Regions from separate parts of the Protofrankia sp. CiP1_Cm_nod2 genome, predicted to be linked through region 2. Evidence: predicted binding sites of a transcription regulator. Region 2 holds the regulator's gene; each other region holds the start of a gene.
What was found. Region 2 encodes LexA, which represses DNA repair genes until DNA is damaged. Its sites were predicted from a motif close to CGAACNNNNGTTCG; they were not measured.

Region 1 (7,479 bases), on a different contig from region 2:
GTGTGGGGGTCCAGGCCGGTGGCGGCGAGCCACTCGTCGACCAGATCGGGGCAGTTCGTCGGCCAGACCCCCAGGGTGTCGCCGGCGGTGTAGTCCAGCCGGCTGTCGGTCAGGTCGAACGTGAAACGCCGCACCTCCTTGGCCGAGCCGGCCAGGCTCAGCAGCCGGTTGCCGACCAGCGGTGCCGCCCGCTTCGAGTACACATGATCGATGGGGGTGTCCAACAACTGCGCGAGAATCGGCGCTAACGCAAGCGCAGGGCACGGATGAAGCGGGTGGCTTCGGGGCGGATGGATGCCGGGACGCGCAGCATCTGGGGGCCGGCGGGGGTGGCCAGGGGGATGACGATCAGATCACCGTGCTTGCGCCCCTGCGACGCCGACACCACCCGCCGGTCGAAGGCGACGTCGAAGTAGCCGCCGGGCCGGGGAAAAGGCGCGACGACCAGCAGCCGGCGGGTGGTGAGCAGAATCCAGCGGGACGCCCCGAGGCGGTGCCCGATGAACCGTTCGGCCCGCGCGGTGAACGCGCCCGGGCCGGCGGGGTCGGTGAGCCGGCCCCGGAGCACGACCTCGGTGAACTCCCCCGGCTCCAGCGGAACCTCCGGCGGGCGGGCCTTCCGCGCTGGATGTATACGCATACCGTCCAGCCTTCCACCCCGAACACCGTCCGCGCGGGAGCGTCTCCGACGTCCACGCGACGCCGCCCCTGATGCCCGCCCGGACGAACACCAACCGCCGCTCGGCCCGGGCCGAGCTCGGCTCGGCGTTGTGGTACTTACCGACCGCTGGCGGATCCTTGTGATACCAAACGGCCCCTTGGGAATCACAATGGCTCTCGCGCCGTGATACTTACTGACCACTGGCGTAGCCTTGTGATACCAAACAGGCCTGTAGGTATCACAAGGACTTCCGGATGGTAGGTAAGTATCAGTGCGACGCGAGGCCTTCGCCACCGGCCAGCAGCGCCACATCGTCCGGGCCGAACGCGGTTACCTCGCCTTCGTCCCGCCGCCGCTGCCCCCTGCTCTCGACCTCGACCGATCCCTGATCAGGCTGCTCTCGGACGCCGACCGCGCGCTGGGGGAACTCGCCGGCGCCGGCCGGACGCTGCCCAACCCGCGGCTGCTGGCCCGGGCGCTGGTCCGCCGGGAGGCCGTGCTGTCCAGCCGGATCGAAGGCACCCAGGCATCCGTCTCCGACCTGGTGCTCTTCGAGGCGGAGCAGCCGGCCCGGAGCGACGGCGCGGACGTCCGGGAGGTGTTCAACTACATGGCCGCGGTCGAGCACACACTCGACCCCGACCGTCGGCTTCCGCTGAGCGTCCCGTTGCTGCGGGAGGCGCACGCCATCCTGCTCAGTGGCGTCCGCGGAGACTACGCGACCCCGGGTGACGTCCGGCGGAGCCAGAACTGGATCGGGGCGCCCGGCTGCACCCTCGACACCGCCACCTACGTCCCGCCTCCCCCGGAACGGCTGTGGGAGTGCCTGGACCTGTTCGAGAAGCACCTGCACACCGACCACGACCTGCCACCACTGGTCACGATCGCATGCGCGCACTACCAGTTCGAGGCCATCCACCCGTTCCTCGACGGCAACGGGCGGGTCGGCCGACTCCTGGTCGTCCTGCTGCTGGCTGAATGGGGACTGCTCGACACGCCCATGCTGGACATCTCGGCCTGGATCGAACCGCGGCGCGACGAGTACTACGCCCATCTGCTGCGGGTCTCCACGCACGGGGAGTGGGCAGGATGGGTGGAGTTCTTCCTCCGCGGGGTCGCCGAACAGGCCCGGGACGCGGTGCGGCGTTCCACCGCGCTGCACAACCTGCGGAACGACTACCGCGCCCGGGTCAGCACCGCGCGCTCGTCCGGGCTGCTGGCGGCGCTGGTGGACGCGCTGTTCGACATACCGGCGCTGACCGTCAGCCGGGCACGGCGCATTCTCGACGTGACGCACCGTTCCGCCAGTCTGAACGTCGCGAAGCTGGTCGAGAGCGGAATCCTCACCGAGGTGCCCGGGCGAGCCCGCAACCGCCTGTTCATCGCGGACGGCATCCTACGGACGATCGAGGGAGAACCGGACACGTCCGCCCGGTAGCACCCCTGGGCCGGTCGCCCCGGCAGGGCCGCCGACGCCGGCTGGCGTTGTGATACTTACCTATCACCGACGCAGCCTTGTGATACCTAACAGCCCGGTAGGTATCACAAGGCCGCTGTCACAAGGCCGCCGGGGTTTCGCCCACGCCTGGTCGCCGGGATGTGGGCGCAAGCCCGGCAAGGTCGAGGAGCCGCCGCGTACCCGGAGGGTACGCAAGGTGACGAGAAACGCCGCCGGGGTTCCGCCCACGCCCGGCGAGGTCAGAAGGCGTCGGCAGGGTGGTAGATCCCCCAGACCGAGCGCAGGGCGTGGCAGACCTCGCCGACCGTGGCCCGGGCGCGCAGCGCCTCCTTCAGTGGGTAGAGGACGTTGTCGGTGCCCTGCGCGGCGGCCTTCACCGCGTCCAGATGGCGGGTCACCTCGGCGTTGTCGCGGTCGGCGCGCAGGGTGGCCAGCCGGGCCGACTGGTCGGCCTCGATCGCCGGGTCGACCCGCAGCGGGTCGTACTGCTCCTCCTGCTCGGCACGGAAGCGGTTGACGCCGACCACGGTGCGTGAACCGTCCTCGATGCCCTGCATGACCGCGTAGGCGGAGTTCTCGATCTCGCTCTTCTGGTAGCCCTGCTCGATCGCGGCGACGGCTCCGCCGCGCTTCTCGACCTGCTCCATGAGCTCGCGGGCGGCCTGCTCGACATCGTCGGTGAGGGCCTCGACCGCGTAGGAGCCGGCGAACGGGTCGACGGTGGCGGTGATGTCCGTCTCGTAGGCGAGCACCTGCTGGGTACGCAGCGCCAGGGTCGCGGCCTTGACCGTCGGCAGGGCGATGGCCTCGTCGTAGGAGTTCGTGTGCAGGCTCTGGGTGCCGCCCAGCACGGCGGCGAGGCCCTGTACCGCGACCCGGACCAGGTTGACCTCGGGCTGCTGCGCGGTGAGCTGTACGCCCGCGGTCTGGGTGTGGAAGCGCAGCATCATCGACTTGGGGTTCGTCGCGCCGAAGGTGTTCTTCATCACGTCCGCCCAGATCCGGCGGGCGGCGCGGAATTTCGCCACCTCCTCCAGCAGGGTCGTGCGGGAGACGAAGAAGAAGGACAGCCGGGGGGCGAACTCGTCCACGGCGAGCCCCGCCTCGACGGCGGCCCGGACGTAGGCGATGCCGTTGGCGAGGGTGAAAGCGATCTCCTGCGCGGGGGTGGCCCCGGCCTCGGCCATGTGGTAGCCGGAAATCGAGATCGTGTTCCACCGGGGGATCTCGTTGCGGCAGTACGCAAACGTGTCGGCGATCAGCCGCAGGGACGGCGCGGGCGGATAGATGTAGGTACCGCGGGCGATGTATTCCTTGAGGACGTCGTTCTGAATGGTTCCGGTGATCTTCGAGCCGGGGACGCCCTGCTCCTCGGCGACCAGCTGGTATAGCAGCAGCAGGACGGACGCCGGCGCGTTGATGGTCATCGACGTGGAGACCTTGTCCAGCGGGATGCCGGCGAAGAGCACCCGCATGTCCTCGATCGAGTCGATCGCCACCCCGACCTTCCCGACCTCGCCGTGAGCGATCGGGTCGTCGGAGTCATAACCCATCTGGGTGGGCAGGTCGAACGCGACCGAAAGCCCGCCGGTGCCCGCGGCGACAAGCGAGTGATACCGCTCGTTGGACTCCCTGGCGGTGCCGAAACCGGCGTACTGCCGCATTGTCCACGGCTTGCCGGTGTACATGGTCGGGTAGACGCCCCGGGTGAACGGATACTCACCGGGTGAACCCAGGCGCTCCGTCAGGCCCGCGGGCAGATCGGATGCACTGTAAACCGGCTTGATCGGCTGGCCGGACTCCGACAGACGCTCGCTCATGGCCAGATCGTAGGGAAACCCGGCCCACTCATGCGCGATTCTCACGCCGGGTTCACCGCCGTCACGGCAACGGCCTGACGGGATCGCCGACGGGATGGACCACGAGATGGCCGACGAAGCGGCAAGGAGCACGGCTGAACCACTCCGGATCACTCCCGACGCGCCAGCCCGCGCCCGGCGAGGACCGGCAGACCGGAGGTGACCGCGGCCAGATGACCACAGCGAGGGAGCCGTCGGCTTCAGGGACCCGCCTCGCCGCTCCCGTCGCCCCGAGGCGGCCTCGCCGGCCGAGGGCGACCGGGTGGCCACGCCCCGCGGCAGCCGCCCGGACCCAGCCACAAAGCAGGCAAAAGCGATTATTTTTATCGATGTCAGCCAGGAAAACACACATGCGCCCACGATTACGTCTACCGTTGATGGAAAGACTCCACGGCGCACGCCACCACCGGCGGAACCGACGCGCGGCCGCGCGGGTTCACGCTACCCGGCCGGCGCGACCCGCCGGGAGTCCGATCGGTTGTTTCCAGGACGGGAACGGGGCTGCCCATGACCGGCGACACCATAACCCAGTTGACCGTCGAGACGATCAGGGCGGAGCTTGTCGCGCTCTCGGCGGGACCGGGTTTGAACGTCGAGAAACTCAGGAGCTCGCCTCTGGTACGGCTGCTGCCCCCGGCACCTGGAGAATGGTCGGACGACCAACGCGCCGCCGCATTACAGAACATCATAGTCGAGTGCTGTCACGCCATCCCCCAGGAAAAACTGCGGACCGGTGCCCAGATCGGTTTCAACATTGACGGCGAGAATCCGGGTGAGCCGTCCCTGACGGCCCGGATCGACGCACTCGCCCGCCGCCGGGGCCGACACGAGCGAACCGTACGGGAATGGTTCTACCGGGGGACCGTCGAGGCCGCGCTCCTGCTCAGGCAGCGGGTCGCGGAGCTCAGCGCCGGTGCCGGCTGGCAGGACTACCTGGCCGGCAGCGGTGCGCCGGGCCTCCTCGACGCCAGCCGGCCGCGGTTTCTCCTTGACCGGGCCGAGCTGCTGGTACGACTTTCCGGCCGGATCCCGACGGAAGTGCTGATATTCCGGTCCCTGGTCGCCCTCGACGACGGGATCGACCACTACGTGGCGACCACCCGCTATCACAGCGACCCGCGACCCGAGGTGATCTCCGTCGAAGCGCTGGCGAACTGCGCGGTCCGGCGCTCCACCTTCATCCCGAACGGGTACGAGGTGACCGAGCTCGAGTTCTCGGCGGCGCTTTCCCCCGGCGACCGCGTTTCCTTTGTGTACCGGCTGCGCATACACACCGACCGCGAGATGACACCGGTCCTGAACTACACACCGAAAGAGCAGCAGAACAGCCGATACACGGTACAGCTCCAGTTCGACCCGACGGTACCACCCGTCCGCGTCTGGTATTTCAGCGGCGTGCTCGGCCCGGAGGCCCGGCTGCATCCGGACGACGAGGAGCACTGGCTTGTGCCGAGCAGCCTCGGATACGTCCGCAAGGACTTCGTCGAGCTTTCCCGCGGGCTCCACTACGGGGTGGCCTGGGACTGGCCCCGGGTCCCGGGTGGCCCAGCCACCCGGGACCATCCGGACCACGACTTCCGCCCCGCCGCCGGCCCCCCGGGCCGCTGACGCACGATCATGACCAACCGTCGGCCACCAGGCACCGGCCCGGCGCAACCGGACTTTATAGATCATTATGGATGCCTCTCGTATGCGGTCTGCGTCCTGCGCCTGTGCGGAGGGCCGGGAGAGCGATCGTCGTCAGGGGTGAAAATGTCCATATAAGCGACTATACTCGTACATATGTTCGATACCAGGGTGGGCGACCCAGCCCCGGCTGGCACGGCGGTTCCGGCCCCGCCGCCAGCGCCGACGGGCCGCGCCGAGTGCGGTGGCCCGCCAGCGCTGGCGGGCTGTGACATGGCCGGCCGTCTGCCGGTGGTGGCCTCCTGTGACTCGGACGGCTGCCTGTCCCTGATGGCCGCGGTGCGGCGGCGGATCGCCGGGCTGGAGGCGGTCATGCTGCGTGCCCAGGCCCGTCTCGCCGCGTTGCGGCCCACCCCGCCCGGGGAGGGGAACCCGGCCGGGCCGGGGTGGGCCGCGGAGGAGATCGCCGCCGAACTCGCCCTGTCCCCGGCCGCTGCCGCGGCCAGCGTGGAGCTTGCGGTCACCGTCGTCGACCGGCTGCCGGCCACCCTGGCCGCGCTGGAGACCGGGGCGATCGATCTGGGTCGGGTCCGCGCGGTCGCCGAGACAACCGCCGCCCTGTCCGCAGACAAAGCCGCCGCGGTCGAGCGGAAGGTGCTGGCCCGGGGTGGGCGGGGCAGTCCCAGCCTGTTCCGTCAGGCGTTGCGCCGGGCCGTTCTCAGCGCCGACCCGGACGGCGCGCGGCGACGGCACGCCCACGCCCGCAAAGGTCGGGAGGTGCAGCTTCGTCCGGCCGAGGACGGGATGGCCGAACTGTGGGCGTTGCTGCCCGCCCTCGACGCCCAAGCCGCCTACCAGCGCCTCGATGCCCTCGCCCGCGCGGTCGCCGACCCGGACGAGCCCCCTGGCATGACCATCCCCCACACCGGCCCGGACGAACGCCCCAGCATGGACGCCCGCCGCGCCGACGCCCTCGTCGACCTGCTCCTCGGCCGCGACCGGGGAGCTGAGGTGTCCGTGGAGGTCGGGATACTCGTCTCCGCCGCGACCCTCGCCGCGGTCAGCGACACCCCCGGGGAACTCGCCGGCTACGGGCCGATCCCCGCAGAAACCGTCCGGGAGCTCGCCCGGGAGGCGACCTGGCGGCGGATCTTCACCGACCCCGCCCAGGGCGACCGGCCGATCGAGGTCGGCCGCCGCTTCCCCGCACCCGGCCTCGCCCGGCTGCTGCGCACGCGGCAGCGGACCTGCCGTTTCCCGGGCTGCCGGAAACCTGCCCAGTTCTGCGACCTCGACCACATCCAGCCGCACAGCGCCGGCGGACCCACCAGCGAAGAGAATCTACTGACCTTGTGCCGGCGCCACCACAGGGCCAAACACGAGGGCGGCTGGACGGTTCAACGCACCGACGGTGACACCGCGATGTGGACCAGCCCGACCGGACGGGTCTACCCCAGCATCCCCGAACCCTGGGACGTCGAGCCCGCCGGGCTCATAACTCGGAGGTCAGACAACGACCCCGTCTCGCAAGCAGGATCCCCGCGAGCAGACATTCCCAGAACGCGCAACACGGGAACGGATGCCTCCACAGCAGGAATATCGAGAACGAGCGCATCAGCAGCTCCAGGAGCCCCGGGGACGGACACGTACAGCGGGGGAGGTACCCACGGCGTGAGAAAAAGGGCCGGCGCCCACGGTCCGGACACGGACAGAACCAGACGGGACAGCGTTCTGGATCTCGGCTCACCACCCTTCTGAGATCGCTTCACCGCCGCTTTCCAGAGGCGTCCTACCACCCGCCTGTGGCATCCACGTGGGCAGCGACCCCGGCTATGGCACCTCTCGATGATCATAATGGCCATGGCATTCTCGAC
Region 2 (7,479 bases):
GACCTCGGTGACGTCGTCGAGCTCGGTTGCCAGGCCTGGTACCCGGCGCAGTGCCAGACGGTCGGCGAGGTCGAGCGCCTCGCCGGAGGCGTCGAAGAGGGCGGGAAACGTCATGTCGCTGCCTCCTTTATCGCAGGCTCCCACGTCCGTTCCGGGGCCGCGACCGAATTTTCTCGACCGGACGACGGTGGTTCCCGGTCAGATGACGGCGGCCATGCTGGCGGTGCCGGTGGCCCGGTCACCGCGGTCGGGCGCGGCGCGCCCGGCGCGTCCCGTGCCGCTGGCCGGCCGGGAGCGCCCGTGGCGCCGGTTCGGCCGGCCGCGGCCCAGGGCGATCATCCGGGCGTCGTCGGTGGGGACGGGCGGGCAGAACAGGCGGCCGGCTCCCCGGTCACAGTGCATCGCCGCCAGCCGGGACGCCGTGACCGCGCTGTCGACGCCCTCGGCGGTCACGACCAGCCGCCGCCGGTGGGCCAGTGTGATGATCGAGGCCAGGACAGCCTCGCCCTCCAGGTCCCGCTGCATCGCGTGCAGGAAGCGGCCATCGATCTTCACCATGTCCAGCGGCAGGACGTCGAGGGTGGACAGCGACGCGTACCAGGTGCCGAAGCCGTCGACGCCGATGGCCGGCCCGAACGAGCGCAGCCGGGCCAGCAGCCGGGGCACCCCGACGCGCGCGAGGCCGAGGGTCTGTTCGGTGAACTCCAGCCCGAGCGCTCCCGGCGGCAGCGCACGGCCGTGCAGGAGCTGTTCCACCTCGATCGCGAAACCGGGCCGGGTCAGCTGGTCGGCGGTCACGTTGACCCACAGCCGGGGCGGGCGGATCGCGGTTCCCGCGGCCATTTCGTGCCATGTCCGGGCCTCGGCCACGGCGGTGCGTAACACCCAGCGGCCGACCTGGTCGGACAGGCCCGCGGCCGCGGCGGCCGGCATGAACTGCGACGGGTTCATCAGCCCCCGGTCGGGATGGTGCCAGCGCAGGAACGCCTCCATCCCGGGGACCGACCCGGTGCGCAGGTCGACCTCGGGCTGGTAGTGCAGTTGTAACGACCCGTCGTCGAACGCGGCACACAGGGCCGGGACGAGGTTCAACTCGATCGCGGTCACACATGTCTCCAGACGACGGGTGTCTCCAGCCGGCGGGAAGAACGAGCCACGGAGTCGTCGCACGTTCAGGCCGAGTCGACCATGCCCGCCACCTGTTCGACGTCGGGACGGTCCAGCCAAATTATGCGAGGATCGCGCCGAAACCACGACCTTTGTCTGCGTGCAAGTCGGCGCGTCGCGGCGATTGTCGCGAGCCGGGCCGACTCGGCCGAATCGAGCGCGCCGTCGAGCCAGGCGAGAACCTGGGCGTAGCCCAGCGCCCGGGACGCGGTGGGGCCGTCCCGCAGGCCCATGTCGACGAGGGCGCGGACCTCCTCGATCATGCCGGCGGCCCACATACCGGCCACCCGGCCGGCGATCCTCTCGTCGAGCTGCGGGTGGTCGATGCCGAACTGGACCACGTCGTAGACCGAGCGGTGCTCCGGCAGGGAGGCGGTGAAGCCGCCGGTGAGCTCCACCACCTCCAGCGCGCGCACGATACGCCGGCCGTTGCCAGGCAGGATGGCCGCCGCCGCCGCCGGCGCCCGCGCGGCGAGATCGGCGTGCAGCGCGGCCGGGCCCCGCTCGGACAGCTCCCGCTCCAGCCGTCCCCGTACGGCCGGGTCGGTGCCGGGGAAGGCGAGGTCGTCGAGGACGGCCCGGACGTAGAGCCCGGAGCCGCCCACGAGCACCGGCGTGCGGCCGGCGGCCAGCAGGCCGTCGACGGCCTGCCGGGCCAGCGCCTGGTAGGACGCTACGTCGGCGGCGCGGGTGACCTCCCAGACATCGAGCAGGTGATGGGGGACACCACCGCGTTCCGCCGGCGGCACCTTGGCGGTGCCGATGTCCATCCCGCAGTAGAGCTGCATGGAGTCGGCGTTGACGATCTCACCGCCCAGCTCGGTGGCCAGCGCGATCGCCAGGTCGCTCTTGCCGGCCGCTGTCGGCCCGACGACAGCCACGACCCGGCCGGCGCGGTGCCGGTCGACACCTGTGCCCATGCTCACTCCCGGGAGGATCAGACCCGGCGAAGAACCGCGACGATCCGGCCGAGGATCGTCGCACTGTCACCCGGAATGTCAGCATAGGCCGGATTCTGCGGCTCGAGCCAGACGTGGCCGTCACGACGGCGCAGCGTCTTGACCGTCGCCTCGCCGTCGATCATCGCGGCGACGATCTCGCCGCTGTCCGCGACCGGCTGCTGGCGGACGACCACCCAGTCGCCGTCGCAGATCGCGGCGTTGACCATGGAGTCCCCGACGACCCGCAGGGTGAACAGGGTGCCCTCCCCCACGATCTCGCGGGGGAGCGGGAAGACCTCCTCGACCGCCTGCTCGGCGAGGATCGGCCCACCCGCGGCGATGCGGCCGAGGACCGGCACATAGGCCGCCTGTGCGGGGCCAGCCGCCGACGAGCCTGCCGCGAGCGTACCAACGGCGGGCGCCTGGCGTGGCACGGGGCGTACCGGTGCCTGCGCGGAGAGGACCTCCATGGCCCGCGGGCGGTGCGGGTCGCGGCGCAGGAAGCCCTTCTCCTCCAGCGTCTTGAGCTGGTGCGCGACGCTGGACGTGCTCGTGAGCCCCACCGCATCGCCGATTTCCCGCACGCTCGGCGGGTAGCCTCGGCGCTCGACGGCGTCGCGGATCACCTCAAGCACCCTGCGCTGGCGGGGGGTCAGGCCCGTGGCGTCCGCCGGCCCGTCCGGCAGGTCGCGCACGGAGCCGCGGGGTGGCCGGCCGCGGCGGGTGCGGTTGTCGTCGGTGGTCATCCCTGCCGTACTCCTTCGTTGTCGGTCATGGCAGACTTGCGCTCCCGGCATATCCGACGTTCTGCCGTGAACCGGAGCTGGCGGCCACGACCTGGATCTGACCTGAATCTGATCGCTACGACCGTAACCGCCGCGGCCGGATATCTCAAACGTCTGTTCGAGCGTGTCACGACGATTCCGTCGGGACCGTGCGGTACAAACTCGATCAGACGTTCGATCGAACGGATGTTCTTTGATCATGTTGTTGGAAGTGGTATGTGCTGGTGGAAGTTGGGGAGGTGGACGATGCGGGCGTCGGCTGAGCCTCCGCTGCGGCTGACCGGGCGGGGCCGGGTTGTCCTGATTGTCCTGGTCATGCTGGTGTCCTGCCTGGTGCTGTCCGTGGCCCGGGTGACGTCGTCGGCCGCGCCGACCGGGGACGACCGGCCGGTGCGCGTCCACGTGGTGCGTTCCGGGGAGACGCTGTGGGGCATCGCGCGCGCGCTGGCTCCCGACGGTGACACCCGGGTGGTCGTGGCCCGGCTGGCCGGCCTCAACCGGCTGGAGACGACCGATCTCGTCCCCGGTCAGATGCTCCGTCTGCCGTGACGGGCCTGCCATGACGGGCCTGTCATGACAGGTCCGCATGAAGGGTCTTCTGTGATGCATGTGTCATGAGGTTCCGCGGGTGGGCCAGCTTGCCAGCTCGTGGTGTCCGGTCCTAGTGTTGACCACAACATCTTGTAGTTACGTGGCTGTAAGTCGACAAGATCTTGGAGGTTGTGCGTGCGGTGTCCGTTCTGTCGGCACCCTGACAGCAAGGTTGTCGACAGCCGGGAGGCCGAGGAGGGCGCCGCGATCCGTCGCCGTCGGTCGTGCCCGTCCTGCGGCCGTCGTTTCACGACGATCGAAGAGGCGTCACTGCGAGTCATCAAGCGCAGCGGTGTCACCGAGCCGTTCAGCCGCGGGAAGGTGATCGCCGGCGTGCGGCGGGCATGCCAGGGGCGGCCGGTCCAGGCGGACGCGCTGGCCCGGCTCGCCCAGCTGGTCGAGGACACGCTGCGTGCCTCGGGGGCCGCCGAGGTCGCCTCGGACGAGATCGGCCGGGCGATCCTCGGGCCGCTGCGGGAGCTCGACGAGGTCGCCTACCTGCGGTTCGCCTCGGTGTACCTCTCCTTCGACTCGCTGGCGGACTTCGAGACGGCGATCACCGACCTGCGCGGGCGGGCCGACCGGGCGCCGTCGTAGCCACGCACCCCGACGCGACAGACAGCTGGTGAGAAACACCATCCGACCGACGCCAGACGAGGAGCGCCATGACCGACAACCGTGGCACGAAAGCGACCAAGGCCGCCCCCAGGGCCGGCACCAAGGCCGCCCCCAGGGCCGCTGGCCTGCAGGTGCGACGCGTCAACACCTCGCCGGGCGTCCACCCCTATGACGAGGTCACCTGGGAGCTGCGGGACGTCGTCATGACCAACTGGCGCGACGGCTCGGTCAACTTCGAGCAGCGCGGGGTGGAGTTCCCCGACTTCTGGTCGGTGAACGCCACGAACATCGTCACGAGCAAGTACTTCCGCGGCGCGCTCGGCAGCTCCGCCCGCGAGTGGTCCCTGCGCCAGCTCATCGACCGGGTCGTGCGCGCCTACGGCGCGGCCGGCACCGAGCACGGGTACTTCGCCTCGCCGGCGGACGCCGAGATCTTCGAGCACGAACTGACCTGGATGCTGCTGCACCAGGTGTTCAGCTTCAACAGCCCGGTGTGGTTCAACGTCGGCACCCCCGCGCCGCAGCAGGTCTCGGCCTGCTTCATCCTCTCGGTCGACGACACGATGGAGTCGATCCTCAACTGGTACCGGGAGGAGGGGCTGATCTTCAAGGGCGGGTCGGGCGCCGGGCTGAACCTGTCGCGTATCCGATCGTCGAAGGAGCTGCTGTCCTCCGGCGGCACCGCTTCGGGCCCGGTGAGCTTCATGCGCGGGGCCGACGCCTCGGCCGGCACGATCAAGTCGGGCGGCGCGACCAGGCGGGCCGCGAAGATGGTCGTGCTCGACGTCGACCATCCGGACATCGTCGACTTCGTCGAGACCAAGTCCCGCGAGGAGAGCAAGATCCGTGCGTTGCGGGACGCCGGCTTCGACATGGATCTCGGCGGCCGTGACATCGTCTCGGTGCAGTACCAGAACGCCAACAACTCCGTGCGGGTGACGGACGAGTTCATGCGGGCCGTCGTCGACGACGCCGGCTTCGACCTGCGGGCCAGGCTCGACGGGCGCACGATCGAGACCCTCCGGGCCCGGTCGCTGTTCCGCTCCATCGCCCAGGCGGCCTGGGACTGCGCGGATCCCGGGATCCAGTACGACGACACGATCAACGACTGGCACACCTGCCCGGAGTCCGGCCGGATCAGCGCCAGCAACCCGTGCAGCGAATACGTGCACCTGGACAACTCCAGCTGCAACCTGGCGTCGCTGAACCTGATGAAGTTCCTGCGCAAGGACCTCAGCTTCGACGCCGACGCGTTCGTGGCGGCCGTCGAGCTGATCATCACGGCGATGGACATCTCGATCTGCTTCGCGGACTTCCCGACTCCGGAGATCACGCGGGTGACCCGGATGTTCCGCCAGCTCGGCATCGGCTACGCCAACCTCGGCGCGCTGCTGATGGCCACCGGCCGCGCGTACGACTCCGAGGGCGGCCGGGCCATGGGCGCGGCCGTCACGTCGCTGATGACCGCGACGGCCTACCGCCGCTCGGCGGAGCTCGCGGCGGCGCTCGGGGCCTACGACGGCTTCGCCCGCAACACCGACGCCCACCGCCGGGTGATCCGCAAGCACGCCGCCGCCACGGACGCCGTCCGCACGGTCGGGGTCGACGACGCCCGGGTGCTCGCCGTCGCCGCCCGCGAGTGGGAGCGCGCCCAGGGCGTCGGGGAGAAGCACGGCTGGCGCAACGCGCAGGTCAGCCTGCTCGCCCCGACCGGCACGATCGGCTTGGCGATGGACTGCGACACCACCGGCATCGAGCCCGACCTCGCGCTGGTGAAGATGAAGAAGATGGTCGGCGGCTCCAGCATGCGGATCGTCAACCAGACGGTTCCCGCCGCGCTGCGCGCTCTCGGCTACGCCGAGGAGACCGTCGAGGCGATCGTCGAGTACATCGCCGAGCACGGTCACGTCATCGACGCCCCCGGCCTGCGCCGCGAGCACTACGAGGTCTTCGACTGCGCGATCGGGGAGCGGGCCATCAGCCCGATGGGCCACATCCGGATGATGGCGGCGGTCCAGCCGTTCCTGTCCGGCGCCATCTCCAAGACCGTCAACATGCCCACGTCGGCCACGGTCGAGGACGTCGAGCAGATCTACCTGGAGGGGTGGCGGCTCGGTCTGAAGGCGCTGGCGATCTACCGGGACAACTGCAAGGTCGGCCAGCCGCTGTCGGACCTGCGCGGCGCGAAGCGGTCCGTGACCGGGGGCGCGGGCGAGCAGCCGGCCGCACAGCCCGCCGCCGCACAGCCCGGGGAGCACCGTCCGGTCCGGCGCCGGCTGCCGAAGATCCGCCAGTCGCAGACCGTCTCCTTCACCGTGGGCGGTGCCGAGGGGTATCTGACCGCCGGGTCGTATCCCGACGACGGGCTCGGCGAGGTCTTCATCAAGATGTCGAAGCAGGGCTCGACCCTCTCCGGCGTGATGGACGCGTTCGCCATCGCGGTCTCGATCGCGCTCCAGCACGGCGTCCCGTTGGAGACCTACGTCCGCAAGTTCATCAACATGCGCTTCGAGCCGGCCGGCATGACCGACGACCCGGACGTGCGGATCGCCCAGTCGGTGATGGACTACCTCTTCCGTCGCCTGGCCCTGGACTACCTCCCCGAGCAGACCCGCGCGGAGCTCGGCGTCCTCAGCGCGCGGGAGCGGGCCCGCCAGCTCACCGGCCAGCACGGCGGGGCCGGCCAGCCGGACGCGGTGGAAACGGACACGGTGGAGACAGCCGACGCCGGGCCGGCCGAGGCGACCGGCTCCGCGACGGCCGGGCCCGCGGCGAACGAGGCGGCGGCGGCCGGTGCCGCGGCGGTGCCGACGGTGCCCGCCGAGACCGGTCACACCCACCCGGTGGGCCTGTCGGCCCGGGAGGTGCGGGGCGAACTGCCGCGCAGCGTCCCACCGGGCGAGGCGCTGTCGGCGCAGAACGTGGTGGACGCGCCGCTGTGCTTCACCTGCGGGGTCACCATGCGTCCCGCAGGCAGCTGCTACGTGTGCGAGCAGTGCGGCTCCACCAGCGGCTGCAGCTGAGACCGGGCGGTATCGCGGCGGGATGCGGTATTTCGCCTGATCTAGATAGCCTTCGGCTGTCGAGCCGTCGCAGGACCACGCCGAGCGCTGTCCGTAGAGTTGCGTTGATCGGGTTGTGGTCGGTAGGCAGCGGAGGCCGGTGCGTGGACGAGATCGACTCGCTGGAGGGGGCGACCCTGGTCAGGGTGCTCTCCCAGCTGCGCACCGGCTTTGAATACCGTCCGAGTGCGTTCCCGGCCTCGGTCGCGCTGTGCGGGCTGCGGGACGTTCGCCACTACAAGGTCGCCGCCGGCGGCAGCCCAGAACTGTCCGGGGGGCCGAGCCCGTTCAACGTCATCGTCGAGTCGCTGCGAC
Region 3 (7,479 bases), on a different contig from region 2:
CGGATGAACCCGCGAACCGACACCTGATCAGGCCAGGGCATCGGTCTCGCGGTTCGCGGACTCTGCCTCATAGCGCCACATCCCTGAGAAGGAGGGGCCGCCTCGCTGCGGCGAGATGCCTCCACTATGCAGACCAAACTGTGGTAACGCAAGAACTATTCATGAAGATCGAACAATTCATAATCCACCCACCCACAAGGGCGGATGGATAAATGATCTTGATGATTCGCCGCTCCCACGCGCCCGCTCCCGGACCGGAGCCCAGTCGGGCAAGCAGCCCAGCAGGCCGGCTAGGATGCTGGTCAGCCCCCACAAGAGGCGAGCCATTCGTCGATGCTCCAGTCGGCCAGCCCACCCGCATAGCCGACGACTCGACGAGCATAGACGACCCGCCGGCGTCCGGAGGAAGATGAGTAGGGCCTCCGCGACCCCGGGAGTCGGGAACCCGGCCCCGCGGGCCTTGCGGGCTCTGTTCCCGCAGCCCCGGCGCGAAAACACGATCGCGCCGACCATGACCCGCCGGACACCGGGCCGTTCCGCCCTGCCCTTCATCGCGACCAGGAGCCACCGTGAGCACCAGCACGCCAGGTATAGTCATTGCTACATCCTGCGACTATTCGGGAAGTTGTCCAACCGTCTACCAGGAGGGCCCCGATACCGTCCTGGTACAGGGATACGTGGTCAACTCCGGTCACAACATGCCGGACGGCGAGTCCATGGTCCGCATCCCGGTCGCGCTCCTGCGCCAGGCCGCCCAGGCGCTCCAGGCCTGACCGGCCCCCGGCCAGCTCACCCACACGGCCTGAAGGAACCCCGCACACGACGAACCCGCGCACGAGCCGCCGCGGCGGCGCGAACATCACCCGTCACCGCGCCGCTGTCATTCCGGCCAGCCAGGGAGCTGGGCCGCTCGGATCTCCGGACCAACTCGGAAGGGTATGGCATGAGGAACCTCCCGGACGACGACGCGTCAGGCCGAGCGGCCGGGGCGCAGCTGGGAGCCGAACTCGCGGCCCTGCGGCACCGGCACCGGCTCAGCGGCCAGGAGCTCGCCGGCCGGACCGGGATGAGCCAGTCCAAAATCTCCCGGATAGAGACCGGCGCGGTCACACCCGGCCCTGACGACGTCGAGGCAATCGTGCGTGCCCTCAACGAGCCGGAGCCTGTGGTGTCGCAGTTCCGGCAGGCCGCCGAACGCCTTGTGTCCGGCGCGGACCCGGTCATCGACCCCAGCCCCTACATCGGCCGCTTCCAGCCCCAGTACCTTGAGCACGAGTCCGCCGCCCAGGTCGTCCGCTTCTTCCAGCCGACCCTCGTGCCCGGCCTGTTGCAGACGAGCGAGTACGCACAGGCGATCATCCTGCGTTTCTGCGAGCTGTTCGACATCGACTACCTCGCCGAGGGCGCCCAGGCGGTCGCCCTGCGGATGGAACGGCAGCGCATCCTCTACGACGAACGGCGGACCTTCTACTTCGTGCTGCTGGAGTCGGTACTCGCCTATCCGGTGGCGGCACCCGCGGCCATGATCGCCCAAATCGACCGCATCCGGGATCTCGCGGACAGCCGGCCGAACATCACCATCGCTCTGGTCCCCAACGGGACCGAGCTCGTGGTGCCGCCGTCCAGCAGCATAGAAATACTGGACGAGAACCGCGCGCTCACCGAGGCGATACTGTCCGTGGTGTCGCACAAGAAGCCCGAAACCGTCCGGGTTCTTCTCCGGATCTTCGCTGAGCTCGAGAGCAAGGCGACCACCGACATCAACCCGATCCTCGACCGCCACCGCCGCGCCTACATCGACCAGATCCTCTCCGAACAACGCTGACCACACGCCCCGGGCCCGGCAGGGCAACCGCCGCGAGCCCGGTGGCAAGGCCGTGCTGGGCGAAGCCCACTTACCCGACGCCGTCGTGTCCTCGGGCCCGACCACCCCGACACCCTCACCTCGGCCTACAACCTCGTCGTCTATCTGGGCAGACTCGGCCGATATCAGGATGCCCGCGCCCTTGGCGAGGACATTCTGGCCAGACGCCGCCGGATCCTCGGCCCTCGTCACCGCGACACCCTCGGCGCCGAGGAAGCCCTCCAATGGTGGATCCACCAGGAATCGGCTGCTGGATGATGGACTACTACCTTGCCCCGCGGCTGGCACCGAACGGAAGTGGCGCTGGTCTGTCCGCGACCGCCGCCGGCATCGCCGCTGCCGCGGACAACGAACCGGAGGAAGCCAACCGGCGGATGCGGACAGCGCCGCTACGAGCACCGGTTCTCTCCGTGAGGTGGCTGTCAGCCCCAGAGGGTGCTGATCGGCAGGGCGAAGACGCGGTCGTCGATGCGGAACGCGCGGGGGCCGGTATGCAGGACGGCTCCGGCGACGAAGCGCTCTTCGAGCTGGTCGCGTAGCCAGACGAGGTGGCGGGCGTCGGACGTGCTCGGCGCCGCGGTGGCTTTGATCTCCAGTGCGATGACCTGGTCGCCGCCGAGCTCGATCAGCAGGTCGATCTCGCGACGGCCGTCCTCCTGGCGCAGGTGATAGAGCCTGGGCTCCAGTGGGCTGAGGGCCAGTTCGGGACGGATCTGCGCGACGACGAACGTGTCGATGACGCGCCCGAGCAGGTGGCCGTCGCGCAGGACCGCGCGTGGCGTGGCCCGCAGCGCGGCACCGAGCAGTGACGAGTCCACGAGGTAGCGCTTGGGCCTCTTGACCAGGCGCTGTAGCCGCTGGGTGGACCATGCCGGTATCTGGTCGAGAACGAAGAGATTGGTCATGAGCCGCTCGTAGGCGACGACGGTCCGCCGGTCCAGGTTTGCGGCGCGCACGATGGTCTCGTCGGTCGTGACGGCGGCGGTGGTGAGCGCGAGGGCCTCGACATAGCGGCGGAGCCGGTCGGGGTCGCGGCGGGACTCGACGTGCTGGGCATCGCGGGTGACCAACTGGTCGAGGTAGCCGGTCAGCCAGGCGCGCCTGGCCAGACCGCTCAGGCGAAGGACGGTGTCCGGGAAACCGCCGCGTAGGGCGAGCTCGATGTAGCCAAGAAGATCTGGCGGGTCCGCGGGCACGGTGAGCGCGTCGAGTTCGGCGGTGGCCAGACGATCGATGAACAGTGTCCCGGGCGAGCGCCGATCGGCCTCCCTTACTGTGAGCCCGTAGAGGGGCAGCCGGATCACACGCCCGGTACCCGGCCAGGTCCGGGTCTCCAGGTCGGCCATGACGCTGCCGGTCAGCAGGAAGCGGCCCGGCCGGGGGTCGTCGTCGACCGCTCTCTTCACCGCGCCGAGGACATCGGGGACCTCCTGCCATTCATCGAGCAGGACCGGCTCGGGCAGCGCACGCAGCGCCGTGTCCGGATCGGCACGGAAGGCAGCGGCCTCGACTGGACGGTCGAGACGGACGGTGGAGCGGGCCAGCCGACGCGCGGTGGTTGTCTTGCCGGTCGCGCGGGGGCCCACCATCAGCAACGCCGGTAGCTGCGTCACCAGCTCCGAGAGCAGGGAGTCCACCATCCGCGGGACGTAGCCGGCAGCATCCATGATCTCAGGGTACCGATTTCCCGCAGCCTTGAATGCCGATCACCTGCACGCTTCAGTGCCGATCACCTGCGTCCTTCGATGCCGATCACCTGCATGTTTTGATGTCGATCACCTGCGAGGCCGGTAGGGGCGGGTCGATACGGGAGGGTGGAGCGGCGACTGGAGATCTTGAACTGATCGGTGGTGTGGAGCGTCGCGCTGTTCGGGTCAGCTGGCTGTTCGGGTCAGCCGGCCATGTCCATGAAGCGGGAGTAGTGGCCCTGGAAAGTGACGGTGACGGTGCCGGTCGGGCCGTTGCGGTGCTTGGCGACGATCAGGTCGGCCTCGCCGGCGCGGGCCGACTCCTTCTCCACGGCGTCCTCCCGGTACAGCAGGATCACGGCGTCCGCGTCCTGCTCCAGGGAGCCGGACTCGCGCAGGTCGGAGATCTGCGGGCGTTTGTCCGCGCGCTGCTCCGAGGCACGGTTGAGCTGGGAGATCGCCACCACCGGGATGTCGAGCTCCTTGGCGAGCAGCTTGAGCGAGCGCGATATCTCGCTGACCTCCTGCTGGCGGCTCTCGGTGCGCTTCGGCGAGGACATCAGCTGGAGGTAGTCGAGGACGATCATCCGCAGGCCGTTGCGCTGCTTCAGGCGGCGGGCCTTCGCCCGGATCTCCATCATGGTCAGGTGCGGGCTGTCGTCGATGAACAGGGGCGCGTCGGCGACCTCGCCCATCCGGCGGGCCAGGCGGGCCCAGTCGTCATCGGTGAGCCGGCCGGTGCGGATGTTCTGCAGGGACACCCGCGCCTCCGCCGACAGCAGCCGCATGGTGATCTCCATCCGGCTCATCTCCAGCGAGAAGATCACGGACGTCATGCCGTTACGGATCGACGCGGACCGGGCGAGGTCCAGCCCGAGTGTGCTCTTGCCGACGGCGGGCCTGGCCGCAATGATCCACAGTTGGCCGCCGTGGAGACCGTTGGTCAGCTCGTCGAGATCGTTGAAGCCGGTGGGGACGCCGGTCAGCGCGCCGTCGTGCCCCGCGATCGCCTCGATCTCCTCCAGCGCGGGGTTGAGCAGGTCGCCGAGGGGCGCGTAGTCCTCACTCGAGCGGCGTTCGGTGACCTCGTAGACGGCGGCCTGCGCGCGGTCGACCACCTCGTCCACGTCCTGGGCGGGGCCGTAGGCGAGCTGGACGATGCGGGTGCCCGCCTCGGCGAGACGGCGCAGAACAGCCTTCTCCGCGACGATGCGGGCGTAGTAGCCGGCGTTCGCCGCGGTCGGGACGCTGGAGATGAGGGTGTGCAGGTAGCCCGGCCCGCCGACGCGCTCGAGCAGGTCCCGTCGGGCGAGCTCGGCGGCGACGCTGATCACGTCAGCCGGCTCGCCACGGCCGTAGAGATCGCCGATGACGCCGTAGACCGTGCTGTGCGCGGGGCGGTAGAAGTCGCTCGCGGAGAGCACCTCGACGACGTCGGCGATCGCGTCCTTCGACAGCATCATGCCGCCCAGCGCGCTCTGCTCGGCGGCCAGATCATGCGGCGGCGTGCGGTCGAGCTCGACCGGCCCGCCGGAAGCGGCCCGGGCGCGGTCGACATCGGTCAGCGTCATGGCCGTGACCCCGTCATGATCGTGGCCCCCGTCATGCCTGCCCCTCTCCCGCGCGTCACAGTCCCGCGCAGTACGGTCCCGCGCAGTGCCGTCCCGCGCGGTACAGTTCCACACCACACCGTAGTCGAACATATGTTCGCCTACGGTGGTGGCCCCGTCAATCCTCGAGAGGTGTCTCGTCGAGCACTCCACCGGGCGTCGACTGTATGAGCGGGCCCGGCCGGCAGCCAAAAAGTTATCCACAGGCTCTGTGGATAACTTTGTGTACAACCCCGGAAAGGCTGGGGAAATCGCTGGGACAAGCCCGTCGGGGCTGTGGACAACCAGTCGGCGCCGGCGTCGACTGTGCTGCTATCAGCGCAGGAAGGGCGTCATCACCGTCCATCCCCTGTGGATGGAAGAAATTCGACGACGAATCGTACGCGGACCCCCGAACCGGCCTCCGCACGTCCAGCCGCCTGACGTCCAGCCGCCTGACGGTCAGCCGCCCAGGAAGCACAACGGGTGACCGCGACGCCGGCATCGGCCGGCCCAGCAGGAGCGTGCGCGCCCAAGGCAAAGGCCACGCGACAGAGATCATCGCGTGGCCTTTGCCCGTGCCCGCCCCGTCAGGGCGCCGGCCGCGGGCGGGCGGTCATCAGGCGGAGACGACGTCCAGCTTGACGGTCGCCACGACCTCCTGGTGCAGATGCACCGACACGGTGTGGGACCCGAGCGCCTTGATCGGCGAGGGCAGCTCGACCCGTCGACGGTCCAGGTCCGGGCCGCCGGCGGCGGCCACGGCCGCCACCACGTCCGCCGCTGTCACCGAACCGAACAGCCGGCCCTCCTTGCCCGCCCGGCTGACCAGCCGGATCGGCAGGGTAGCGAGCTGGCCGGCGATCTCCTTCGCCTGCCCGAGATCGCGTATCTCCCGGGCCGACCGGGCCCGACGGATCTGCTCGATCTGCTTCTCGGCGCCCCGGGTGGCCACGATCGCGTACCGGCGGGGAATGAGGTAGTTGCGCCCGTACCCCGCAGCGACCTGGACCGTGTCACCCGGGCTGCCGAGGCCGGGCACCTCATGGGTGAGGATGAGCTTCATCGTCATCCTCCTCAGCGGGCCGTCGAGGTGTAGGGCAGCAGGGCCATCTCCCGGCTGTTCTTCACCGCGATCGCGATGTCACGCTGGTGCTGGCTGCAGTTGCCGGTCACCCGCCGAGCGCGGATCTTGCCACGGTCGGAGATGAACTTCCGCAGCAGCGAGGTGTCCTTGTAGTCGATGTAGTCGGTCTTGTCCTTGCAGAACACGCAAACCTTCTTCTTCGGCTTGCGCACGGCCGCCTTGGCCATCGTGCACTCCTATGTCATGGCTTCGTCCCGGCGTCAGGGCCTCGGCCCGACGCCGGTGGGCTCGGCCCCGGTCAGGCGCTGCTGGGGATCGGCCGGATCAGAACGGGGGCTCCTCGGAGTAGCCGCCGGGCGACGCCGACCACGGGTCGTCGGCAGGCCCGCCGCCGTACCCCGAGCCGCCACCGGACGGCCCGCCGTAGCCACCGCCCGCGGGCGGCCCTCCGGACGCCGGCGGCCCACCGTATCCGCCAGGCTGCCCACCGTATCCGCCGCCGGCAGGGCCACCGCCACGACCGGCCTTGACGACCTTGGCGGTGGCGTACCGCAGCGACGGGCCGATCTCGTCGACGTCCAGCTCGACCACGGTCCGCTTCTCGCCCTCGCGGGTCTCGAACGACCGCTGCTTGAGCCGGCCCTGGACGATGACCCGGGCGCCCTTCTGCAACGACTCCGCGACATGCTCGGCGGCCTGCCGCCAGATGGAGCAGCGCAGGAACAGCGCGTCCCCGTCCTTCCACTCGTTGGTGGCCCGGTCGAGGGTGCGCGGGGTCGAGGCGACGGTGAAGCTGGCGACGGCCGCGCCGTTGGGCGTGAAACGGAGCTCGGGATCGTTCGTCAGGTTCCCGACCACCGTGATGACTGTCTCACCGGCCATGGGGCCGCTCCCTTCAGGCCGCGGCCCGCCGCCGCGGCTTCTTCTCGGGCAGCCGGATCACCTTGGTACGGATCACCGATTCGTTGAGGACGAGTTGACGGTCGAGTTCGGCGACGACGTCCGGCTCGGCGTGCAGGTCGATAATGGCGTAAATGCCCTCGAAACTCTTGCGGATCTCGTAGGCGAGCCGGCGGCGGCCCCAGACGTCGACCTTCTCCACCACGCCGCCGCCGGAGCGGACGACGGTCAGGTACTGGTCGAGGGACGGCGCCACCGTGCGATCCTCAAGATCCGGCTCGAGGATCACCATCAGTTCGTAATGCCGTGGCAAGGGTGAACCCACCTCCTGTGGACTCGGGCGGCCACGGA
Region 4 (7,479 bases), on a different contig from region 2:
GCTCGTCGTCATCAGCCGGACGCTGCGGCTGCCGTTCCGGCGCCGTCGGTCGGCTATCGACTGGGCCGGCGCCATCCTGCTGGTCACGGGCCTGAGCGCCATCCTGCTCGCCACCCAGAGCGGGGGCAAGGACTTCTCGTGGCTCTCCTGGCAGATCGCCGCGATGATCATCGCGGGAATCGTACTGACCGGTTCCTTCGCGCTGCGCGAACGGGTGGCGCCGGAGGCCATTCTCCCACCCCGACTGTTCACCAACAGCATCTACACGGTGTCCGCGCTGCTGAGCCTCGTCACCGGGGCCTTCATGTTCGGGACGATTGTTTTTCTTCCGCAGTACCTACAGATCGTCCAGGGCGCGAGTGCCACTGTCAGCGGGCTGCGGATGCTCCCGCTGCTCGCCGGTATTCTGTTGACGTCCATCGGGTCGGGCCGACTGATCAGCGTTATCGGGCACTACAAGTGGTTTGTCGTGGCAGGCACCGTCGGAGCCACTGCCGGGCTCTTTCTGCTCAGTCATGTCAGCGCCGGCACGAGCGCGCTGGAACTCGGTCTGTGGATGTTCGTCACGGGGCTCGGCCTCGGCCTCCTCCTGCAGAACGTCCTGTTGGCCGTACAGAATTCTGTCGACCCGCGGGACATGGGCGCCGCGACCTCCAGCGTGACATTTCTGCGTACCATGGGGGGCGCGATCGGCGCGTCCGCCCTGGGGGCGGTGCTCACCGCCCAGCTGGCCACGAACATCGCCCTCCGGGTACCGGGCGCGCAGACCGGCAGCGCTGCCGCCAACCGTTTTGTCTCAGCTCCGCGCGAGGTCGCGGGGCTGGCCGCGCCGATACGTGAAGCGGTACGGACCGCCTATGCCGACTCGCTCGGCCGGGTCTTTCTGGTGGCCGTTCCGATCGGGATCGCCGCGTTCGCGATCAGCCTGTTCCTCCGGGATGCCGAACTACGCGGAGCGGCCGCCACCTCCCGGACCGACGCGTCGGGGAACACGGTGGAAGCCAGCCGTACCGACGACAGCCGCGACCGCGGACCGGGGGCGAAGCGATCGGCTGCCGGCGTGTCCGGGGAGCAGACTGTTGCTCACGCAATCGCTTTGGGGCCAGACGAAAAGATCATGCGCGTAGGGCCCGCGAAGTCACAGAAGAACCCGCCCCTCAGGGGGCACGAATCGTAGGAGAAGCCTGGAGAGGAGAACATCATGACCGTACCGGGCAGCGCCGTCGAGAAGCTCACCGGCACCTGGGCGATCGACCCCGTTCACAGCCGGTCCGGCTTCGCCGTCCGACACGCGATGGTGGCGACCGTCCGGGGCAGTTTCAGGTCCTTCGAGGGCGCACTGCGCCTCGACGGCTCCACTCCCACGGCCTCACATGCCACGATCAGCATCGACACCGACAGCATCGACACCGGGAACGCCGACCGCGACACCCATCTACGCTCCCCCGACTTCCTTGATGCCGGCACGCATCCGACGATCACCTTCACCAGCACGGGCATCAGGCCAGGAAGCGGCCAGGACAGCTACGTGGCCACCGGCGGCCTGACCATCCACGGCACGACGCGCGTGGTCGAGGTAGCGGTCGAGTTCCAGGGCAGCGCGGTGGACCCGTCCGGCCACAGTCGGGTGGGATTCGCCGCCACGTCATCCCTCAGCCGGAAGGACTTCGGCCTCACCTGGAACGCGCCGCTGGAGGCGGGAGGCGTCCTCATCGGCGACAAAGTCACGATCGATGCTGACATCTCGGCCATCAGGACGTTCTGATCAGGACCGCACAGGACCAACGGCCGACAGCCGCGCCAGCGGTCAAGAACCGCCCTGATCCAGAACCCGGGACCGCTCGGGCCGCCGGTAGGCCGGCCACACCGCGCCGGCCGGGCATCCCGGCGCACCCGGCCGGAGCCGCCCGCCGGCCGGGCCAGCGCGCGGCGGACGGGCACGGCACGAACGGCCGGGACACCGTTCGCCCTGAGCAGCGGAGCAGCGGAAAGACGCCGTGGCGCCGGGGAGCGGGAGCCGCCCAGGGCCGGCATCGAGGACTGGCGGCGCCCGGCGCGGGGAACCACTTGTCCAGGTCGGAAGGTATGAGCGACCCTGGAGATGACAATCATGATGACGACGGCAGAGACGCACCGTCACCACGGCGGAGCTTCGGGCACGGTCTGGATGGCAGGGCTCTTCCTGGGAATCGCGGTGACGGTTCTCGGCGCGCTCCTGGTCGCCCATCCCTTCGCCGCCGCGCGCACACTGGCGATCCTGATCGGTGTCGGGCTGGTGCTGGCCGGAATCATGGACATGGCCGCGACGACCCGTGCGGGTGAGGACGCCTCCGCTCTCTTCGGTGTCCTGCTCGTGATCGGCGGGATCGTCGCACTCGCCTGGCCGGGTGTCACCTTGTGGACACTGGCCCTCATCGTCGGTATCTGCCTGCTGGTGGCCGGTGCCGTGCGTGTCGCCATGGCCGGCTACGCGCACGGGCACGGACGCCCATGGGGGTGGGGCCTGTTCATCGGTCTCCTGGCGATGGGCATCGGCATTCTCGCCCTGGTGTGGCCGTCGGCCACCGTCTTCATCCTGGCGGTGATATTCGGGATCGAGCTGATCGTGCACGGCGTCGCACAGATCACGCGCGCTCTTGCGGTCCGCCGGGAGTCGCGAGCCTGATACCCAGGACCCGGATCGCCGGCCCGGCCGGCTCGGGCGGAGCCGGCCGGCTTCCACCGACATTCCCGGGCGGGGATCGCCGGGCACCGGCAGCGCTTGTGGCCGCGGCCAGAGCCGCTCCGGTCATCCGTGTTGCCAGAGCGCGGGGCCACCGGGACATCGCCCCCGGTGGCCGGCCTGCCCGACACGCTCGATATCGAACATATGTTCGGGTATCGTACTTCTATGCCCCTCCAGTGCAGCCTGTTGACCATCGGTGATCCCGAGGTCACTACCAGCCCGGCATTCAGCCGTATCCACCTCGATGGGACGTCGTGGGCCGACGTGGCACCCGGGTGGCTGCGCGGCGCCGACGACCTTTACGAGACCCTCGCCAGCGAGGTCCCGTGGCGGCAGGGCCGACGGTGGATGTACGAGCGCATGGTCGACGATCCACGGCTGTCACGGTGGTACAAGGCCGCCGAACCCCTCCCCCATCCCATCCTGGCTACTATACGTAGCTCTCTGTGCGCGCATTATCAGGTGCCGTTCGGCTCGGTCGGGCTCAACTTCTACCGGGACGGTGACGACAGCGTCGCGTTCCACCGCGACCGTGAGCTGCGCAGGCTCGGCAACACCCTGATAGCGATCGTGACGCTGGGGGCACGGCGTCCCTTCCGGCTCCGTCCACGCGGTGGTGGCGCCGGCCGGACGCTGCTCCCCGCGTCCGGAGATCTTCTGGTGATAGGCGGCCGCTGCCAGGCCGACTGGGAGCACGCGGTCCCGAAAGTCGCTTCCTGCGGCCCGCGGATCAGCGCGTCCTGGCGGTGGGCCGCGTGAGGGGCCTCCTCGTCAGCTTCAGAACGCTCTCACCGGCGCGCCTGGAGCGCGTCATCCGGCGGATGGCCCATGGACGGAAGTCACTCACGGTCGACCGGGGCCGCACCGGAGCGGGCGGCCCGCGAGCCCACGCCGTCCCCGTCGCCGGCCGGGGTGACCGGCTCCAGCAGATGCGGGCCGTTGTTACGCACGTTGCCGACCTGGGTGTCGACCGGGTAGGCGCGCAGCACTCCGGCTGGCGCGGGTCCGAGCATGCTGGTCAGCACCGCCGGATCGGCCAGGGCAGGATCAAGCCAGTGCGACCAGTCCGCCGGAGGAAGGACGACCGGCGAGCGTGGATGCAGGGACTCCAGACCGGCCGGCGCCGTAGTGGTGATGATGGTGAAGGTCGCGAGCGTGCCGCCCGTGGGCGGACGCCACAGCTCGTACAGTCCCGCGAGCGCGGCGAGTTCGCCGTCGACCGGGCGTACCAGGTACGGCTGCGCGCGCCGGGCCTCCTTGGTCCGCTGCCACTCGTAGTAACCCGTGATCGGGACGAGGCAGCGGCGGGCCCGCAGCGCGGCACGGAACGCGGGTTTGGCCGCCACGGTCTCCGCCCTGGCATTGATCATTTTGTTGCCGATGGCGGCGTCCTTGGCCCACGAGGGCACCAGGCCCCAGCGCGCCAGCCGCAGCCGGGGAGCCGGTGTCGGCTGCTGGCCCGGCGGGATGACGACCACCGGCGCCGAAGCGGTCGGCGCGACGTTGAAATTCGGTTGTACGCCGCCTGTCTCGTCACGCGCGGAGAACGACTCTGCGAGCTGCTGCCCACCCAGGGCGTTGGCGTAGCGACCGCACATGTGTTCGTAGTGTGCCAGACAACCACCCGTACCGCATGGCCTCCGCTGGTGCCCGCCCGACCTCTGGCGGGCGCCGGCGGCAACCGCCCACCGAGGCCGTGCCCATCAGAGCCGTGCCTGCCAGAGCCGTGCCCACCAAAGCTGTGTCTGCCGAAACCATGTCCGCCAAGGGCACGCCTGCCGGGAGCCCGGCTCCCGGGAGCCGGGCGTGGAGCACGGTATGCCCGCGCCACACAGTCACCGCACGGGCCACCACCACACGGACCGTTGCCGTCCGGGCGGCCGTCACACGGGCTGCTACCGCACGAGCCATTCGGCCGACATGACAAGGCAGAACAGGGAGACGAAGGCGAAGAACAGCACCCACAGCCCCGCGGGCATGCCGGTCAGCCGGGCCAGCTGATCCGGATCCGACGTCGGCGCACGTCCCCGGCTGCGGGTCCGCTGCACCTCGATGATCGGCCGCAGCCCACCGAAGAGGAGGAACCAGGTGATGGACATGGCGAACAACTGCTGGGGACGCTCCGAGGCCAGGACCGACACGGCCACGACGGTCCCGATGCTGAGCACGATGGACAGCACGCCGAAGGCGTTGCGGATGGCGACGAGCACCCCCAGGAGCAGGACGACACTCAGCCGCAGCATCAGGCTCACCTGATCGACCGCGAGCAGGGCGGCGGCGCCGAGGCCGAGCAACGAGGGCGTGATGTAGCCGGCCGCGACCGTGACGACGACGCCCGGCCCGGTCGGCCGCCCGGCCGACACGGTCACACCGGACGTGTCGGAATGCAGCCGGATACCACCGAGCCGCCGGCCGCTGCCGACCGCGGCCAGCGCATGCCCTCCCTCATGAGCAATGGTGATCACATGCCGGGCCAGCGGCCACAGCCGGCTGTCGAGCACCACGACAAAGGCGATCACAGCACCTACCAGCGCCGTCCAACGCGGCGGATCCCCCGAGCTGAGCAGATGCGTCCACTCGTCAGGCGTCGTACGTCTCCTATCCGATCGTGTCCAACCGGTACCGCTGACGGCCCCTGGGATGCCGATGTAGCTGATGCCGATGTGGCTGATGCCGATGTGGCTCAGGTGGAGCTGAGTATGCAATGCTGCGGAGAACGATCGTCGAGTGCCTGTCCGACACGGCCTGCCCGCCCTTCCGGCATGGTCTCCCGGCGGCTCGCGACGACTCACGGTACGATCGGCCAGCTACTTTTCGTGGCCGATCGAAATCGATCATCCCAACGTGACACAGTTGGGACAACACAGATAGGCGGGAGGTCAGGAGCGGGTGGCGGAACTCGTCTACAAGCCAGTGATCCGCTTCGCGCTCGGCTTCTTCAAGGCGCTCGATCTCAGGCTCGACGTCCGAGGCCAGGAGCACATACCGGCCACAGGCGGATGCGTCGTCGTCATCAACCACGTCTCCTACCTGGACTTTGCCCTCGCCGGCGTCCCGTTCTGGCGCTCCCACCGACGCCTGGTCCGCTTCATGGCCAAGCACGACGTCTTCTCCCACCCGATCGCCGGGCCCCTCATGCGCGGGATGCGCCATATTCCCGTGGACCGGTCGGCGGGCGCGGGGTCCTACCACCACGCGGTGGCGGCGCTGCGGGCCGGCGAGCTCGTGGGGATCTTCCCCGAGTCGACGCTCAACCGCAGCTTCTGCCTCCAGCCCTTCAAGACCGGGGCGGCTCGGATGGCCGTCGAAGCCAATGTCCCGGCGCTGCCGATGGCCGTCTGGGGCAGCCAGCGCATTCTGACCAAGGGGCGGCCGCGCAACTTCCGTGCCGCGCGCGGCGCCACGGTCTCGATCGTCGTCGGCGAACCGATCCCGCCCGCCGAGCTCGCACCCGCGGCGGCCGGCACCCAACTGCTCTCGGATGCCGTGTTGAAACTGCTGACCGATGCCCAGCGTGACTACCCACCGCCACTCCCGGGTGAATCGCCATGGTGGCTGCCGGCCCATCTCGGTGGCAGCGCGCCCACACCCGAGACGGTCGCCCGGGAGCAGGCCGAGTCACGCGACAAGAAGTAACGTCCCTTATACGACATCCGCGGAGACGCGAAGGTGTCTGGATCTTCCTGGAACAGCCCGAAAACACATCCGTTCCCATACCGGAAACGTCGCACCGTCAGCACATCCGAAGCGACACGAACACTTTCACCCGGTAACGTCGGAGATCCGCCTGCCCGGCAGGCCGGTACGCCAGCCGCGAGCTGAGCGGCCCCCCATCACTAATCGATCAGTCAAAAAACCCGATTCAGGCAACCCGGAGCCATCGGACAGTCACTAAACCTACCGATACCCAACGGGTTGACTTTTAAGTCACGACTGACATCTACGGAAAGAGCTGTCCCGAAGGCGACAGGCGACGGCGCACGCTTCACCTGGCCAACCGCTCACCTGGCCAACCGCGTCCCAGATGTCAACAACGGTGGCATGTCCCAATGGCGACAGCCAATGACGAGCGGGGCCACGGGCTGCAGCCGGCCCGGCGACAGGCGTCTGCGTCCCGGCCGAGCTTATAGCACGGGGCCAAAAGTAGCTGGGCGAAGGGTACTCCGGGGATTTCAGCACCACGACCGTCCAGCCCATGCCGGTGGCCCACGGGCACTCCTGGACAAGGCAAAGGCTACTGTCGGACAACATCCAGACCCCAAATGTGTCAAGGCTCTCTAGGGAGACCGGACGACCCATTGGTAACCTCAAGCACCAACAACATTTGTACTACCCCACTTGGTTCACCGGTTCCACGTTTATACAGACCTACCTGTTCGTCGTCGACGGAGGCGCCCACGATGGCTGTACAAGAGCTGGCGATGCCTGCTGCTAGCAGGGTCGGCACGGTGGTCGCGATCGGGCAGCAGGTCCGGGTCCCGAAAACCGCCGAACTCGTCGCGGCACACCTTCGCCGCCGCATCGTGCGGGGAGAGCTCGTGGAGGGCGATGCCCTCCCACCCGAGGCCACCCTCATGGAGCAGTTCGGGGTCTCCCGGCCGACGCTGCGCGAGGCCTTCCGGGTCCTGGAATCCGAAGCCCTGATCACGGTCAGGCGCGGCGCGCATGGTGGCGCGCGCGTACACATCCCGAACGGGGACATCGCGGCCCGCTACGCCGCGTTGGTCCTGGAATACCGCGGGACGACCCTTGCC

Region 1: a site for LexA is predicted at 5,755-5,768, ahead of NBW84_RS11955 (HNH endonuclease signature motif containing protein). Genes of this name have one in related genera too.
Region 3: a site for LexA is predicted at 5,249-5,262, ahead of dnaB (replicative DNA helicase). Genes of this name have one in related genera too.
Region 4: a site for LexA is predicted at 2,863-2,876, ahead of NBW84_RS10270 (alpha-ketoglutarate-dependent dioxygenase AlkB). Genes of this name have one in related genera too.

Annotation. Positions count from the first base shown of each region.
Region 1 covers NZ_CAKKTL010000089.1:982-8,460, forward strand. Annotated here, with positions in the region: partial or broken gene NBW84_RS11930 (diflavin oxidoreductase) at 1-188, opposite strand, end outside; gene NBW84_RS11935 (hypothetical protein) at 245-640, opposite strand; gene NBW84_RS11940 (Fic/DOC family N-terminal domain-containing protein) at 933-2,099, shown strand; gene NBW84_RS11945 (methylmalonyl-CoA mutase family protein) at 2,360-3,940, opposite strand; gene NBW84_RS11950 (hypothetical protein) at 4,487-5,587, shown strand; gene NBW84_RS11955 (HNH endonuclease signature motif containing protein) at 5,879-7,363, shown strand.
Region 2 covers NZ_CAKKTL010000093.1:2,442-9,920, forward strand. Annotated here, with positions in the region: gene hflX (GTPase HflX) at 1-114, opposite strand, end outside; gene NBW84_RS12325 (EAL domain-containing protein) at 199-1,107, opposite strand; gene miaA (tRNA (adenosine(37)-N6)-dimethylallyltransferase MiaA) at 1,173-2,087, opposite strand; gene lexA (transcriptional repressor LexA) at 2,105-2,854, opposite strand; gene NBW84_RS12340 (LysM peptidoglycan-binding domain-containing protein) at 3,140-3,442, shown strand; gene nrdR (transcriptional regulator NrdR) at 3,620-4,081, shown strand; gene NBW84_RS12350 (vitamin B12-dependent ribonucleotide reductase) at 4,150-7,125, shown strand; gene NBW84_RS12355 (hypothetical protein) at 7,269-7,479, shown strand, end outside.
Region 3 covers NZ_CAKKTL010000016.1:5,000-12,478, reverse strand. Annotated here, with positions in the region: gene NBW84_RS03175 (hypothetical protein) at 570-773, shown strand; gene NBW84_RS03170 (helix-turn-helix domain-containing protein) at 944-1,825, shown strand; partial or broken gene NBW84_RS24050 (tetratricopeptide repeat protein) at 1,895-2,122, shown strand; gene NBW84_RS03155 (DUF4143 domain-containing protein) at 2,287-3,531, opposite strand; gene dnaB (replicative DNA helicase) at 3,756-5,123, opposite strand; gene rplI (50S ribosomal protein L9) at 5,761-6,207, opposite strand; gene rpsR (30S ribosomal protein S18) at 6,219-6,455, opposite strand; gene NBW84_RS03135 (single-stranded DNA-binding protein) at 6,553-7,110, opposite strand; gene rpsF (30S ribosomal protein S6) at 7,124-7,441, opposite strand.
Region 4 covers NZ_CAKKTL010000070.1:8,561-16,039, reverse strand. Annotated here, with positions in the region: partial or broken gene NBW84_RS10285 (MFS transporter) at 1-1,177, shown strand, start outside; gene NBW84_RS10280 (YceI family protein) at 1,202-1,765, shown strand; gene NBW84_RS10275 (DUF308 domain-containing protein) at 2,111-2,665, shown strand; gene NBW84_RS10270 (alpha-ketoglutarate-dependent dioxygenase AlkB) at 2,891-3,484, shown strand; gene NBW84_RS10265 (SOS response-associated peptidase) at 3,565-4,323, opposite strand; gene NBW84_RS10260 (M50 family metallopeptidase) at 4,621-5,244, opposite strand; gene NBW84_RS10255 (lysophospholipid acyltransferase family protein) at 5,615-6,361, shown strand; gene NBW84_RS10250 (FadR/GntR family transcriptional regulator) at 7,126-7,479, shown strand, end outside.